Linked DNA regions of Rhodobacter capsulatus SB 1003. The protein of the gene in region 1 interacts with the protein of each later gene in a pairwise test. Links are inferred from orthologs where the notes say so. Each region holds a gene or a part of one and is shown in the gene's direction. Other genes may lie near its edges. The genes, in order: RCAP_RS13430 and def.

What was found.
Region 2: the proteins of RCAP_RS13430 (region 1) and def interact in binary tests that used the Escherichia coli proteins (3 or more experiments, as listed by UniProt). The link is inferred for Rhodobacter capsulatus SB 1003 from one-to-one orthologs.

The regions. Positions count from the first base shown.
Region 1 is NC_014034.1:2,898,625-2,904,839, reverse strand. The notes cover bases 2,240-4,998. They hold RCAP_RS13430 (aspartate-semialdehyde dehydrogenase), read left to right. Parts: upstream 2,240-2,987; coding sequence 2,988-4,010; downstream 4,011-4,998. Other genes in these bases: RCAP_RS13425 (DUF4139 domain-containing protein), read left to right, coding at 4,116-4,998; RCAP_RS13435 (MFS transporter), read left to right, coding at 2,240-2,664. In the rest of the region: RCAP_RS13450 (PD-(D/E)XK motif protein), read left to right, coding at 1-76; RCAP_RS13440 (LysE family translocator), read right to left, coding at 687-1,322; more of RCAP_RS13435, read left to right, coding at 1,486-2,239; more of RCAP_RS13425, read left to right, coding at 4,999-5,720; RCAP_RS13420 (hypothetical protein), read left to right, coding at 5,732-5,935; RCAP_RS13415 (hypothetical protein), read right to left, coding at 6,025-6,215.
Region 2 is NC_014034.1:3,596,662-3,602,877, reverse strand. Bases 1-2,760 are described here. They hold def (peptide deformylase), read left to right. Parts: upstream 1-995; coding sequence 996-1,526; downstream 1,527-2,760. Other genes in these bases: fmt (methionyl-tRNA formyltransferase), read left to right, coding at 2,036-2,760; def (peptide deformylase), read left to right, coding at 1,527-2,036; RCAP_RS16815 (MalY/PatB family protein), read right to left, coding at 1-811. In the rest of the region: more of fmt, read left to right, coding at 2,761-2,929; RCAP_RS16795 (hypothetical protein), read right to left, coding at 2,933-3,283; RCAP_RS16790 (lytic murein transglycosylase), read left to right, coding at 3,462-4,628; RCAP_RS16785 (HlyD family type I secretion periplasmic adaptor subunit), read right to left, coding at 4,629-6,095; RCAP_RS16780 (type I secretion system permease/ATPase), read right to left, coding at 6,092-6,216. UniProt on the Escherichia coli protein: Removes the formyl group from the N-terminal Met of newly synthesized proteins. Requires at least a dipeptide for an efficient rate of reaction. N-terminal L-methionine is a prerequisite for activity but the enzyme has broad specificity at other positions.

The DNA.
Region 1 (6,215 bases):
TGCCGGTTGTCGACAACTCGGCAAGGCGCGGATCGATGCCCTCGCACCAGTAGAACGGGCGCTGTTGCCGCCATAGGACCCTAACTGGCGACCGAGCTGAGGCGCAACCCGTCGAAGGCCGACGGCTGACGGCGTCACAATTCCGAGGCATCAACGCATAGGAGCGCGCCGGATATGTTTGATTTCTGTTCCAACTCGCGAATGGCACAGAAAGCGAAGTGCTCAGGGTGATCCCAGAAATCTCAAATAAAATCAATTAGATAATGGCTCAGTACTGGAACTTGGCAGTCATGAGGTCCGGAGAATATCAGTCCTCAGAGACCGCTTCCGGGCCTCCAGGTGCTGACGCCGGTGCTCAGCCCCTCCCGCATAACCCTCGAAAACAACGAAAAAATCCGGCCGCAGCCGGATCGGGAGAACGCTTTCGCGGGGGCAAGTGGCGGAGCGGAAGGGATTCGAACCCTCGAGACGGTTTCCCGCCTGCACCCTTAGCAGGGGTGTGCCTTCGACCACTCGGCCACCGCTCCGTCTGCTCGTATATGCGGCACGGCAGGGCAGAACAAGAGCTAATTCTGTGCGGCAGGTGGCCACAGGCAGATGAGGGGCTCTGCCGCCCGGGGCGCTGCGGCGGCGCAGGCCCGGTCCGGCGGCATCCGCCGTTCCCCCGGGATCCGCGCCGCGCCGGATCACCGCTGCTGCAGCGCCAATCTGACCCCAAGACCAACCAGCAGCGTGCCAAGGGCCCGGTCCAGCCAGCGTCCGACCCCGGGGCGATCGCGCAATCCGCGCGTCACGGTCGCGCCGATCAGGACCAGGGGCGGCTCGATCAGCGCCGCGACCGCGATCACCAGAAACCCGTGCAGGAACAGCTGTGCCCACACCGGCCCCGCACCGGCCACGACAAATTGCGGCAGGAAGGCCAGGAAAAAGATCGCGACCTTGGGGTTCAGCAGCGACACGAACACGCCCTGACGCCAGACCTGCCAGCCCGGGCAGAGGCCTTCGGGCGCCTCGGAGACGAAGCTGCCCCCGGGCGCGCGCAGGGCCTTGAGGCCGAGAAAGATCAGATAGGCCGCCCCGATCGCCTTCACCAGCGCGAAGGCCAGCGCCGAGGAGGCGAGCAGCGCCGACAGCCCGGCGGCGGCAAAAAGCGCATGGCCGAGGGCGCCCGTCCAGACCCCCGTCATCGCCGCGAACCCCGCCTTGCGACCGCCGCGCAGGGTTTGCCCGAGGATGAAGGCCATGTCCGGGCCGGGGGACAGGTTCAAAAGCACGGCGGCGGTCAGAAAGCCCGACCAGTGCAGCGCGGTGTAGTCGAACATGGAGCGGCCCTTCGTGCGGAAAACGGAGGCGAGGTTAGGGCAGCCGCAGGACGCCCGCAAGCAAGCAGGCGCGATCTTGACGCGCCGCAGACCCCCGGTTTGTCGCAGACCCTTGTGTTTGCGCACGTCCCAAGGCAGCTTGGCCCGGCTCCGGGGAGGGATCATGCGACTGTCGATTGCGTTTCTTGTGGCGGGCTATGTGCTCAGCCAGTTCTATCGTGCCTGCCTTGCGGTGCTGACGCCGGTTCTGAAGACGGAACTGGGGGCCTCGGCCGAGGATCTGGCCGTCTCGCTTGGCCTTTGGTATCTGGCCTTCGCGCTGATGCAGATCCCGGTGGGCGAGGCGCTCGACCGGATCGGGCCGCGCCGGACCGTGGGCTGGCTGCTGGCCTTGGGCGGGGGCGGGGGCGCGGCGACCTTCGCGCTGGCCACCGGACCCTGGGGCATCCATCTGGCGATGGTGCTGATCGGCATCGGCTGCTCGCCCGTTCTGATGGGATCTTACTACATCTTTGCGCGCAGTTTTTCCCCCGCGATCTTCGGCACTTTGGCCGCGGCGGTTATCGGGGTCGGCAGTCTGGGCAATCTGGCAGGCGCCGCGCCGCTTGCCGCGGCGATCGACGCGTTCGGCTGGAGGGCCACGCTTTGGGGGCTGACCGGGGTGACGCTAGTCGTGGCGCTGGCGATCCTGATCTTTACCCGCGACCCGGAACGCATCGCGCACAAGGGCCAAAAGGGCAATGTTTTCGACATCCTGCGGCTGCCCGGCTTCTGGCTGATCCTGCCCTTGATCTTTGCCAATTACACTGCCGCCGCGGCGATCCGGGGGCTTTGGGCGGGACCTTGGCTGAGCGCGCTGCAGGACGCCGATGCGGGCCTGATCGGCAAGGTCACGCTGGCGATGGGGGTGGCGATGGTGCTGGGCAATTTCGCCTATGGCCCGGCCGACCGCATCCTTGGCAGCCACAAGCGGGTGGCGATTGCGGGCAATCTGGTGCTCTGTCTGGCGCTTGCGGCGCTTGCCTTCGCGCCCGATGCGGGGCTGTGGCAGGCGACGGCGCTTCTGGCCGCGGTGGGGTTCTTTGGCGCCTCCTTCCCGGTTCTGATGGCGCATGGGCGGACCTTCCTGCCGCCGCATCTGGTGGGCCGGGGGGTGACGCTTTTGAACCTGTTCTCGATCGCCGGGGCGGGGATCGGGCTCTTCCTGTCGCGTCCGGTCTTTGCCGCGGCCTCAAGCGCGGGCGATCCGGTGGCGGCCTATCGGGCGCTTTTCCTGTTCTTCCTGATCCCGGTCGTGGCCGGTCTGGCGGTCTATCTGTTCTCGCGCGCGCGGCCCCATTGAGGGGGCGAAGGCCATCGCCTTCGCCCTGCGAGACGGTTCCCCTTGTCAGACGGGGGCCCAAAGGCCCCCGGCCAGCGCCCGCCCCGCCCCATGGCGGGCGCTTTCGCGCCGCCCGGGGCTGGCGCTGGCCTCTGTCGCGCCTGGCGCAGATCGGCCCCGGGGCAGACGCTGCACCGACGGGCGGGGAAACGCGGGTCGCGTTTCCTGATCCGCCCGATCCGATCCGGGACCTTTGCGCACCACTTTCCCGAAAACTTCCCGAACCCTTTCCAAACCCCCCCGTTTCCGCTAGCGGGGGTCGTTCTTTCGAGAAGGAGGTCCGGATGGGCTACAAGGTCGTCGTCGTCGGTGCCACGGGCAACGTTGGCAAGGAAATGCTGAACATTCTCGCCGAGCGCGAGTTTCCGGTGGACGAAATCGCGGCGCTGGCGTCGCGCAAGTCGCTTGGCACCGAAGTCAGCTTTGGCGACCGAACTTTGAAGACCCAGGACCTCGACACGTTCGATTTCACCGGCTGGGACATCGCGCTCTTCGCGATCGGCTCGGACGCGACGAAAGTCTACGCGCCGAAAGCCGCGTCGCAGGGCTGCGTGGTGATCGACAACTCCTCGCTGTACCGTTACGACCCGGAAATCCCGCTGATCGTGCCCGAGGTGAACGCTGATGACGTCGTGCGCTACACCAACAAGATGATCATCGCGAACCCGAACTGCTCGACCGCGCAGATGGTGGTGGCGCTGAAACCGCTGCATGACCGCGCGAAAATCAAGCGCGTCGTGGTCTCGACCTATCAATCGGTCTCGGGCACCGGCAAGGAAGCGATGGACGAGCTTTGGAACCAGACCAAGGGCATGTATGTCCCCGGTCAGGAAGTCGCGCCCAAGGTTTACCCCAAGCAGATCGCCTTCAACGTGATCCCGCATATCGACGTCTTCCTTGATTCCGGCGAGACCAAGGAAGAATGGAAGATGGTGGCCGAGACGAAGAAGATCCTTGATCCGTCGATCAAAGTCACCGCGACCTGCGTGCGCGTGCCGGTCTTCGTCGGCCATTCGGAAGCGGTGAACATCGAGTTCGAGGAATTCCTCGACTGGGAAGAAGCGACCGAGATCCTGCGCGAAGCCCCGGGCGTGCTCGTCGTCGACAAGCGTGAAGCCGGTGGCTACATCACGCCGGTCGAATGCGTCGGCGAATATGCCACCTACATCTCGCGCATCCGGCAGGACAGCACGATCGAGAACGGGCTGAACCTGTGGTGCGTCTCGGACAACCTGCGCAAGGGCGCGGCGCTGAATGCGGTGCAGATCGCCGAAGTGCTGGGCCAACGCTGCCTGAAAAAAGGCTGATCACGCGCCACCCGCTGAAACGTGAGGGCGTCCCCCCGGGGCGCCCTCTTGCTTTTGCGCGCGACCCAAGGGACGCTGAGAGCATCTTTTCCCGGGAGGACCCCCATGCCCCGTCTGCCGCTTTTCGCCAGCCTTTGCCTTGCCTGCGCCCCCGCGGCGCTGTTTGCCGCGCCCGCGGAAATTCCCGCAACCCTTTCCACGGTCACGCTTTTCCCCGAAGGCGCGCAGGTGACTCGTTCCGTCACCGTGCCCGCGGGCGTGACCGAGGTGCTGGTGCCCGATCTGCCCGACGGCACCGATCCCGCCAGCCTGCGCGTGATGGGCGAGGGGGTGGAGATCGGCGCGGTGACGCTGATGGACGCGCGCGAACCCGCCGCCGAACGCGCGCCCTCGGCCGAGGTCAGCGCGGCCCGCGCCGCGCTCGAGGCCGCGCGGGCCGATCTGGCCGCGCAGCAGGACAAGCTGGCCGCGCTGCGCGCCAAGATCACCGCGGCCGAGGCCGAGGCCGATTTCTTCACCGCGCTCGATACCTCGAACACGCCGCCCGACAAGGTGACGGCGCTGGCGCGGACGGTCTCCGAGGGGGTGTTTGCGGCCGAACAGGCGCGGATCGCCGCCCGGGCCGAGGTGCGCGCGGCGGAAGCGGCGCTGAAACCGGCGAAAGAGGCGGTGGCGCGGGCGAAACAGGCGCTCGACGCGCTGCAAAACCCGAAAAAGGACAGCGATTCGCTGCTGCTGACGGTCTCGGGCGCGGGCAGGGTCACGGTGACGACCTTTGTGGCCGAGGCGGGCTGGGCGCCGAGTTACGATGCGCGGCTGGACAGCGCGGCGGGCAGCCTCGCGCTGGATCGGTTCGTCTCGGTGCATCAGGCCTCGGGCGAGGATTGGCGCGGGGTGGCGCTGGTGCTGTCCACGGCGCGGCCCTCGGAGCGCACCGACCCGTCGCAGATGTGGTCGGATCTGCGCCGCATCGGCCCGGCCGAGCCGCCGATGGTGGGGATGGCGGCGCCGAAAGCGGCGATGGACAGCTATGCCGTCCCGGTGGCAGAGGCCGCCCCGGCCCCGGCGGCGGGCCGGATGGCGATGGAATTGCAAGGTGAAACCGTGACTTACACCTATCCGGGCGCGGTCGATATCCGCGACGGGGTGGAAAACCTGCGCCTGAAGCTGGATCGGATCGAGACGCCGGTCAAGCTGCTGGCCGAGGCGGTGCCGATGTTCGACGAGACCGCCTATCGGGTCGTCGAGGGGCGGACCGCGGGGGCAGAGCCGATCCTGCCCGGCCCGGCGGTGCTCTGGCTTGATGGCGCGGTGGTGGGGGCGGCGGATCTGCCGCTGATCGCGGCGGGCGACAGGCTGCGGCTGGGCTTTGGCGCGATCGACGGGCTGCGGCTGAAGCGGGTGATCCCGCAGACGAACGAGGGCGACCGCGGCCTGATCACGAAATCGAACGAACGGACCGAGACCGCCGAAATCACGGTGGAGAACCTGACCGGCAAGCCCTGGGCGCTGCGGGTGATCGACCGCGTGCCCTATGCCGAACAGGAGGATCTGCAGATCACCCATGCCGCGACGCCGCCCGCGACCACGACCGATTACGACGACATGCGCGGCGTTCTGGCCTGGGAGTTCGATCTGGCGGCCGGGGCGACGCAGGCGATCCGGCTTGACACGAAGATGCGCTGGCCCGCCGATCAGGTGCTGCAGTAAGCCCCAGGCTTATGGAGATCCTCAAGGCCCTGTTGATCGGCTCCGGGGTCTGTGCCCTGTTGCGCGGGACCGACGGGGCGCTGTCGAATCTGGAGGTGGCGCTGATCTCCGGGCTTTGGGCCGCGGCGGTGGGGCTGGTATTCCGGCGGATCGCCCGCGGGCGACGGGACGCCGCCCGCCGGTCATCGGGCCGGACCGGCAAAGAAAAAACCTGACCGGAGGCGTTCTGCCGCCGGTCAGGCCCTGGCCCCGCATGCGGGGGGCCGGATCACGCCGCCATTCTGGCGGTGCAGCGGGGTCGCCTTCAGGCGGCCCGCCCCGGGTGTCGTCCCCTGCCGGTCACACCGACCTCGCGCGGGGCAAGCCCCGCCCGTCGGGTCAGCGCGCCGGGGAAGGGGGCGCGGTATTGCAGCATCAGATCGGTCAGCGAATGGCCGATCTCTTCTATCCAGAGCACGAACCGGTCCGAAGGCCATTCGTGCAGTCCAAGCCGTT
Region 2 (6,216 bases), 700 kb from region 1 along the record:
CCGAGATCCCGAGCGCCGCCATGGTGGCCGCAAACCGCGCCCGCAGCGCCGGATCGGCGATGATCACATTGCCGGAATGGCCGCCCGCGATGTTGAAGGTCTTGGTCGTCGCCGTCATCATCACCACCGGCTGATCGGGCGCGGCCACCGCCATCGGGATGTGGCGGTGCCCGGGCATCACCAGATCATGGTGGATCTCGTCCGAGACAAGGATCAGGTTGTGGCGCCGCGCGAAGTCGGCCGTTGCCTTCAGCTCGGCCTCGGTCCAGACGCGCCCGCCCGGATTGTGCGGCGAACACAGGATCAGCATCTTCGCCGTCCCGTCCATCTTCGCCTCCCAGGCGTCGAAATCCATTTCATAGCGGCCGTCGATTTGCACCAGCGGGCATTCGACCACCCTGCGCCCCGAAGCGCGGATGACCCGGGCAAAAGCGTGATAGACCGGCGTCATCAAAACGACGCCATCGCCCGGCTGGGTGAAGGCCTGCAGGCACAGCGCCGTGCCGTTCACCAGCCCATGCGTGGTGAAGATCCATTCGGGCTGGATCTTCCAGCCTTGCCGGTTCGCCATCCACCATTGAATCGCGGCCTGATAGGCGCGCTCGTCGCCCCAGTAGCCATAAACACCCTGATGCAGCAGCGTCTGCAGCGCGTCCTGCACCGCCTGCGGCGGGCGAAAGTCCATGTCCGCCACCCACATCGCGATTCCCTCCTGCGGGGAAACGCCATAAAGGCTCTCCATGCAGTCCCATTTCACCGAATGGGTGCCGATGCGGTCGATGACTTCGTCGAAGTCGGGAAGGGCGGTCATGGCAGGCTCCTGAGCGTATGGCAGGTTTGGGGCATCGTTCTTGATGTGATTGATATTCCGGTCCAATGTTCCAGTGAAGATGTAATATTTGGAACTTCTTCCCGAAATTTTGCCATTTTGCAGAACGACCCTGCGCGCAAAGGTCGCCATTGCGCGACCGGCCCGCATCCAATAAAAAATGCGCATGACAACGCGCCCCATCCTGATCCATCCCGATCCCCGGCTCAAGAAGCTTTGCGACCCCGTCGCAGCGCTGGACGACACCATTCGCCAATTGGCCGACGACATGCTGGAAACCATGTATGATGCCCCCGGCGTCGGCCTGGCCGCGCCGCAGATCGGCGTCATGTCGCGCATCTTCGTGATGGATTGCGCGAAGGAAAAGACCGGTTTCCCCGAAGCCATGGTGATGATCAATCCGGAAATCACCTGGGTCTCCGAGGAAAAGAACGTGCACGAGGAAGGCTGCCTCTCGCTGCCGGAGCAATATGCCGATGTGACCCGCCCGAAAGAGGTGCGGATGCGCTGGCTTGGCCTTGACGGCCAGATGCACGAGGAACAGTTCGACGGGCTCTGGGCGACCTGCGCGCAGCATGAACTTGACCACCTGAACGGCAAGCTCTTCATCGATCATCTGGGGCCGCTGAAGCGGCAGATGGTCACCCGCAAGCTGGAAAAGCTGAAGCGGGAATGGGCGCGCGAGGGGCGGGGCTAAGTGGCCGTCCGTCCCTTCATTCGTTTTGACGACAAGCGGTTGCATACCGCCGCCGCGCCGGTCGAGGCGATCACCGACGAGATCCGCGCGATCTGGGCCGACATGGTCGACACGATGGAGGCGATGCCGGGGCAGGGTGTCGGTCTGGCCGCGCCGCAGATCGGGGTGATGCTGCGGCTGGCCGTGGTCGATGCCTCGGAAGCGCGGGGGCAGGCGATCTTGATGGCCAATCCCGAGGTGCTGCATGCCTCGGGCCAGATGCGCGAGCATGACGAGGCCAGCCCGAACCTGCCCGGCGTCTGGGCGACGATTTCGCGGCCGCGCGCGGTGACGGTGCGGTTCCTGAATGCGGCGGGCGAGATTGAAGAGCGCGATTTCGTCCATCTCTGGGCGACCTCGGTGCAGCACCAGATCGACCATCTGAACGGCAAGACCTATGTCGATCACCTCAGCATGCTCAAACGCAAGATGCTGGTGGCGAAATCGGCCAAATTCGCGAAGAAAGCCTGATGCGCGTCATCTTCATGGGAACGCCCGAATTTTCGGTGCCGGTGCTGGAGGCGCTCGCCGTCCGGCATCAGGTCGTGGCCGTCTACAGCCAGCCGCCCCGGCCCGCCGGGCGTGGCAAGGCCTTGCGGCCCTCGCCGGTGCAGGCCCGCGCCGAGGCCCTGGGTCTGTCGGTCCGCCATCCCTTGAACTTCAAGGCGCCCGAGGATCGCGAGGCTTTCGCCGCGCTGAACGCCGATATCGCGGTTGTCGTTGCCTATGGGCTGATCCTGCCGCAGGCGATTCTGGATGCGCCCCGGCGCGGCTGTCTGAACATCCACGCCTCGCTGTTGCCGCGCTGGCGGGGGGCGGCGCCGATTCATCGCGCCATCCTGTCGGGCGATGCGGAAACCGGGATCTGCATCATGCAGATGGAGGCGGGGCTGGATACCGGCCCGGTGCTGCTGCGCGAGGCCCTGACCATCGGCGCGACCGAAACGACGGGCGAATTGCATGACCGGCTGAGTGCGATGGGCGCGCGGATGATCTGCGAGACGCTCGAACGGCTCGACGATCTGACCCCCGAAGCGCAGTCCGAGGCGGGCGTGACCTATGCCGCCAAGATCGACAAGGCCGAGGCGAAGATCGACTGGACCCGCCCGGCGGCAGAGCTGGTGCGGCTGGTGAACGGGCTCTCGCCCTTTCCGGGGGCCTGGTGCGAGGTGGCGGGCGAGCGGGTGAAGCTGCTGCGGGCCGAACCAGCCGAGGGCTGCGGTGACCCCGGAACGGTGCTGCACGGCTTCGACATCGCCTGCGGCACGGGGGCGCTTCGGGTGCTGGAAGCGCAACGGGAGGGCAAGAAACCGATGCCCTCCGCCGAAATTCTCAAAGGTCTGGCGCTGCCCGCGCGGCTTTGACGTTTACGCGGGGGGCATGAAGCCCAGCGGCGGCGTGCGGTCCTCGCGTTCGAAATCCAGCGCGGGACCATGGCGCACCGGGGTTTCGCGCTTGGTCGAACAGATCAGCTCGAAGCCATCCACCTCGGCGGCGACGATCAGGGCGGTGGCAACGGGGCGTTCGCCGTCGAAGATCTGGACATGGCCGCGCAGATTGGTGACCTGCGCCGCATCCAGCGAAAAGCCGCCCGACCAGCGTTTCAGGATCGGCCAGACACGGCCCCCGGCATGCACGGTCAGCCGCGCCGGGCGTTTGCTGTCGCGCCGGGTCGCCTCGCGCAAGCCGGCCAGAATTTCCTTCGACAAGAACTCCATCTTACCCTCCAGCGGGTCACCCCTCCCTGGGCAACCCTCGTGCCAAGTGTGTGATGTGAGACGTAAAAATCAAGTGAATACGGTATGACGCCGCGCTGACGTGCCGTAAACGCAACGCCCGGTTGCCCCGCGGCCCGGTGCCGATTACCCTGCGGAAAGATCCTTTCCGGAGAAGCCGATGCGATCCCCTCTTGCCCCATTGCTGTTCAGCCTGTGCCTGCCCCTTGCCGCCCATGCCGAATGCGGCGGAAACTTCTCCGGCTTCGTCGCGGGGCTGAAGGCCGAGATGCAGCGCAACGGCCTCTCCGCCGCGACGGCCGATTCGTTTTTCGCGGGCGTGCGGCAGGATGGCCGGGTGCTGAAAGCCGACCGGGCGCAGGGCGTGTTCCGGAAAAGCTTCCTCGATTTTCAGGCTTCGGTGATTTCGAAGAACCGGCTGCAGACAGGCGCGGCGATGGCGCAGAAATACGCGTCGGTCTTTGACGCCGCGGAACGCCAATACGGCGTCTCGCGCGGGGTGCTTTTGGCGTTCTGGGCGCTCGAGACCGATTTCGGCAAGGTGCAGGGCGATTTCAACACCCGCGATGCGCTGGTGACGCTGGCGCATGACTGCCGCCGCCCGGATCTGTTCCGCCCGCAGGTTCTGGCCGCGGCCGAGCTTTACGCGCGCGGCGATTTCGACCCGCAACGGACCATCGGCGCCTGGGCGGGCGAGATCGGGCAGGTGCAGATGCTGCCCGCCGACATCCTGCGCAACGGCGTCGATGGCGATGGCGACGGGCATGTGAACCTCAAGGGCTCCAGCGCCGATGCGCTGATGTCGGGGGCGAAGATGATCGCGTCGATGGGCTGGCGCCCGGGCGAGCCCTGGTTGCAGGAAATCATCGTGCCTGCGGACATGGACTGGGCGCAGACCGGGCTTGACCGCAGCCTGTCCACCGCCGATTGGGCGCGGATGGGGGTGGTGCCGCGGTCGGGGCAATTCGCGGGCGCGCAGGGGTCGGTGCTGCTGCCGATGGGGCGCAAGGGCCCGGCTTTCCTGGCCTATCCGAATTTCCGCGTGCTCTTCGAATGGAACAAGAGCTTCGTCTATGTCACCACCGCCGCCTATTTCGCGACGCGGCTGGAGGGCGCCCCCCGGGTCGATCCGCGCGCGGCCGAACCCGGTCTGGCGCCCGCGCAGATGAAGGCGCTGCAGGCGCGGCTGCAGGCGCGCGGCCATGATGTCGGCCCGATCGACGGCATTCTGGGCGAAAAGACCCGCGAGGCCGTGCAGATCGAACAGGGCCGTCTGGGCCTGCCCGCCGATGCCTGGCCGACGCCTGCGCTGCTGGACCGGCTCTGATCAATCCTCGCGGAAGGCGCGGGTGAAATAATCGGTGAAGGGCTTGGTCAGATAGGCCAGCGGGCTGCGGTCGCCGGTGCGGATATAGACCTCGGCGGGCATGCCGGGCAGCAGTTGCAACGCGCCCAGCTTGTCCGCCTCGCCCGGGTTCAGCATCACCTCGGCGCGGAAATAGGACAGCCGCGAGGCCTCGTCGATCAGCGCATCGGCCGAGATCTGCGTCACCTGGCCGAACAGCTCAGGCGTCGTGCGGCTGGCAAAGGCCGGAAACCGCAGCGCCACCGGCTGCCCGATTCGCACCTCGTCGATGTTGATCGGCGAGATCCTTGCCGCCACCAGCAGCGGCCGGTCCTGCGGCACGATGTAAAGCACGGGCTCCGCGGCCCGGATCACCGCGCGCGGCGTCGTCACCGTCATCGCATAGACGATCCCGCCCACCGGCGCGCGCATGTCCAGCCGCTCGATCTGTTCGGTCAGTGACCGGCGCCGTTCCGCCAGTTCCAGCTCCCGGTAGCCGATGTCGCGCAGCTCGGTTTCGGCATCCTCGCGCCGCTGCGAGGTCAGCCGCAGCGCCTCCAGATCCAGTTCGGTCACCTTGCCCTCGGCCTGGGCCTTTTGCGCCACCAGCGCGCCGACCTCGCCGGCCAGACTGGCCGCCTCGCGCTGCAGCGCCAGCACCCGGCTGGCCTGCGCCAGCCCCTTGTCCAGCAATTGCTGCTGATCGGCCAGTTCCCGCGCGATCAGCGCTTCCTGTTCCTCGGTGGCGATGCGCTGCGCCTCGATGCCGCCGATCTGCGCCTGGGTCTGCTCGGCGCGCTTGGTCACCTGATCAAGCGCCTTGCGCAGGGTCTGCGCCCGCGCCTCGAACAGCCGCCGCTGCCCCTCGACCAGCTCGGCCACATCGGGACGGGTCTGGGCCGCCTCGAGCAGTTCGGGATGGAACCGGATCTCGGGCGCATCCGCCCGTTCCGCCTCCAGCCGCCCGCGCCGGGCCAGCAGCTCGAAGAACTGCCCCTCGACGATGGCGCGTTCCGACCGCACCAGATCGCCGTCAAGCCGGATCAACAGCTGCCCGGCGCTGACGCTATCGCCCTCGTGCACATGGATTTCGGCGACCACGCCGCCATCGGGATGCTGCACCACCTGCCGGTGCTGATCGACCTCGATCTGCCCCGAGGCGATGACCGCCCCCGCGATCGAGGAGACCACCGACCAAAGCCCGAAGCCCCCGACCAGAACCGCAAGCGTGACATAGCCGATCAGCAGCGCCACCCGGGGCGAGATCCGCGCCTCGGCCGGGGGGGGGGCTTCCGGTTCGCTCCGGCGGGCCGGGGCGGGAAGGCCGGTCTCTGCCGCCTGCAACGCGGTCGGGCCGAGGGGGGCGGGGGGCTTGCGGCTGGGGATTGCCCGGCGCAGGGCCGCCGCCGCCTCGGATGCCTCGGCCTCGGAATTCGGCTTGCGGGTCATGCCACTCCTCCCGGTCCGGCGCCGCGGCTCAGATCGGCGGCATTCTGCACCATCGCTTTCAACACGTCCTCGCGCGGGCCGAACGCCCGCCGCATCCCGGCTTCCAGCACCAGAAGCGTGT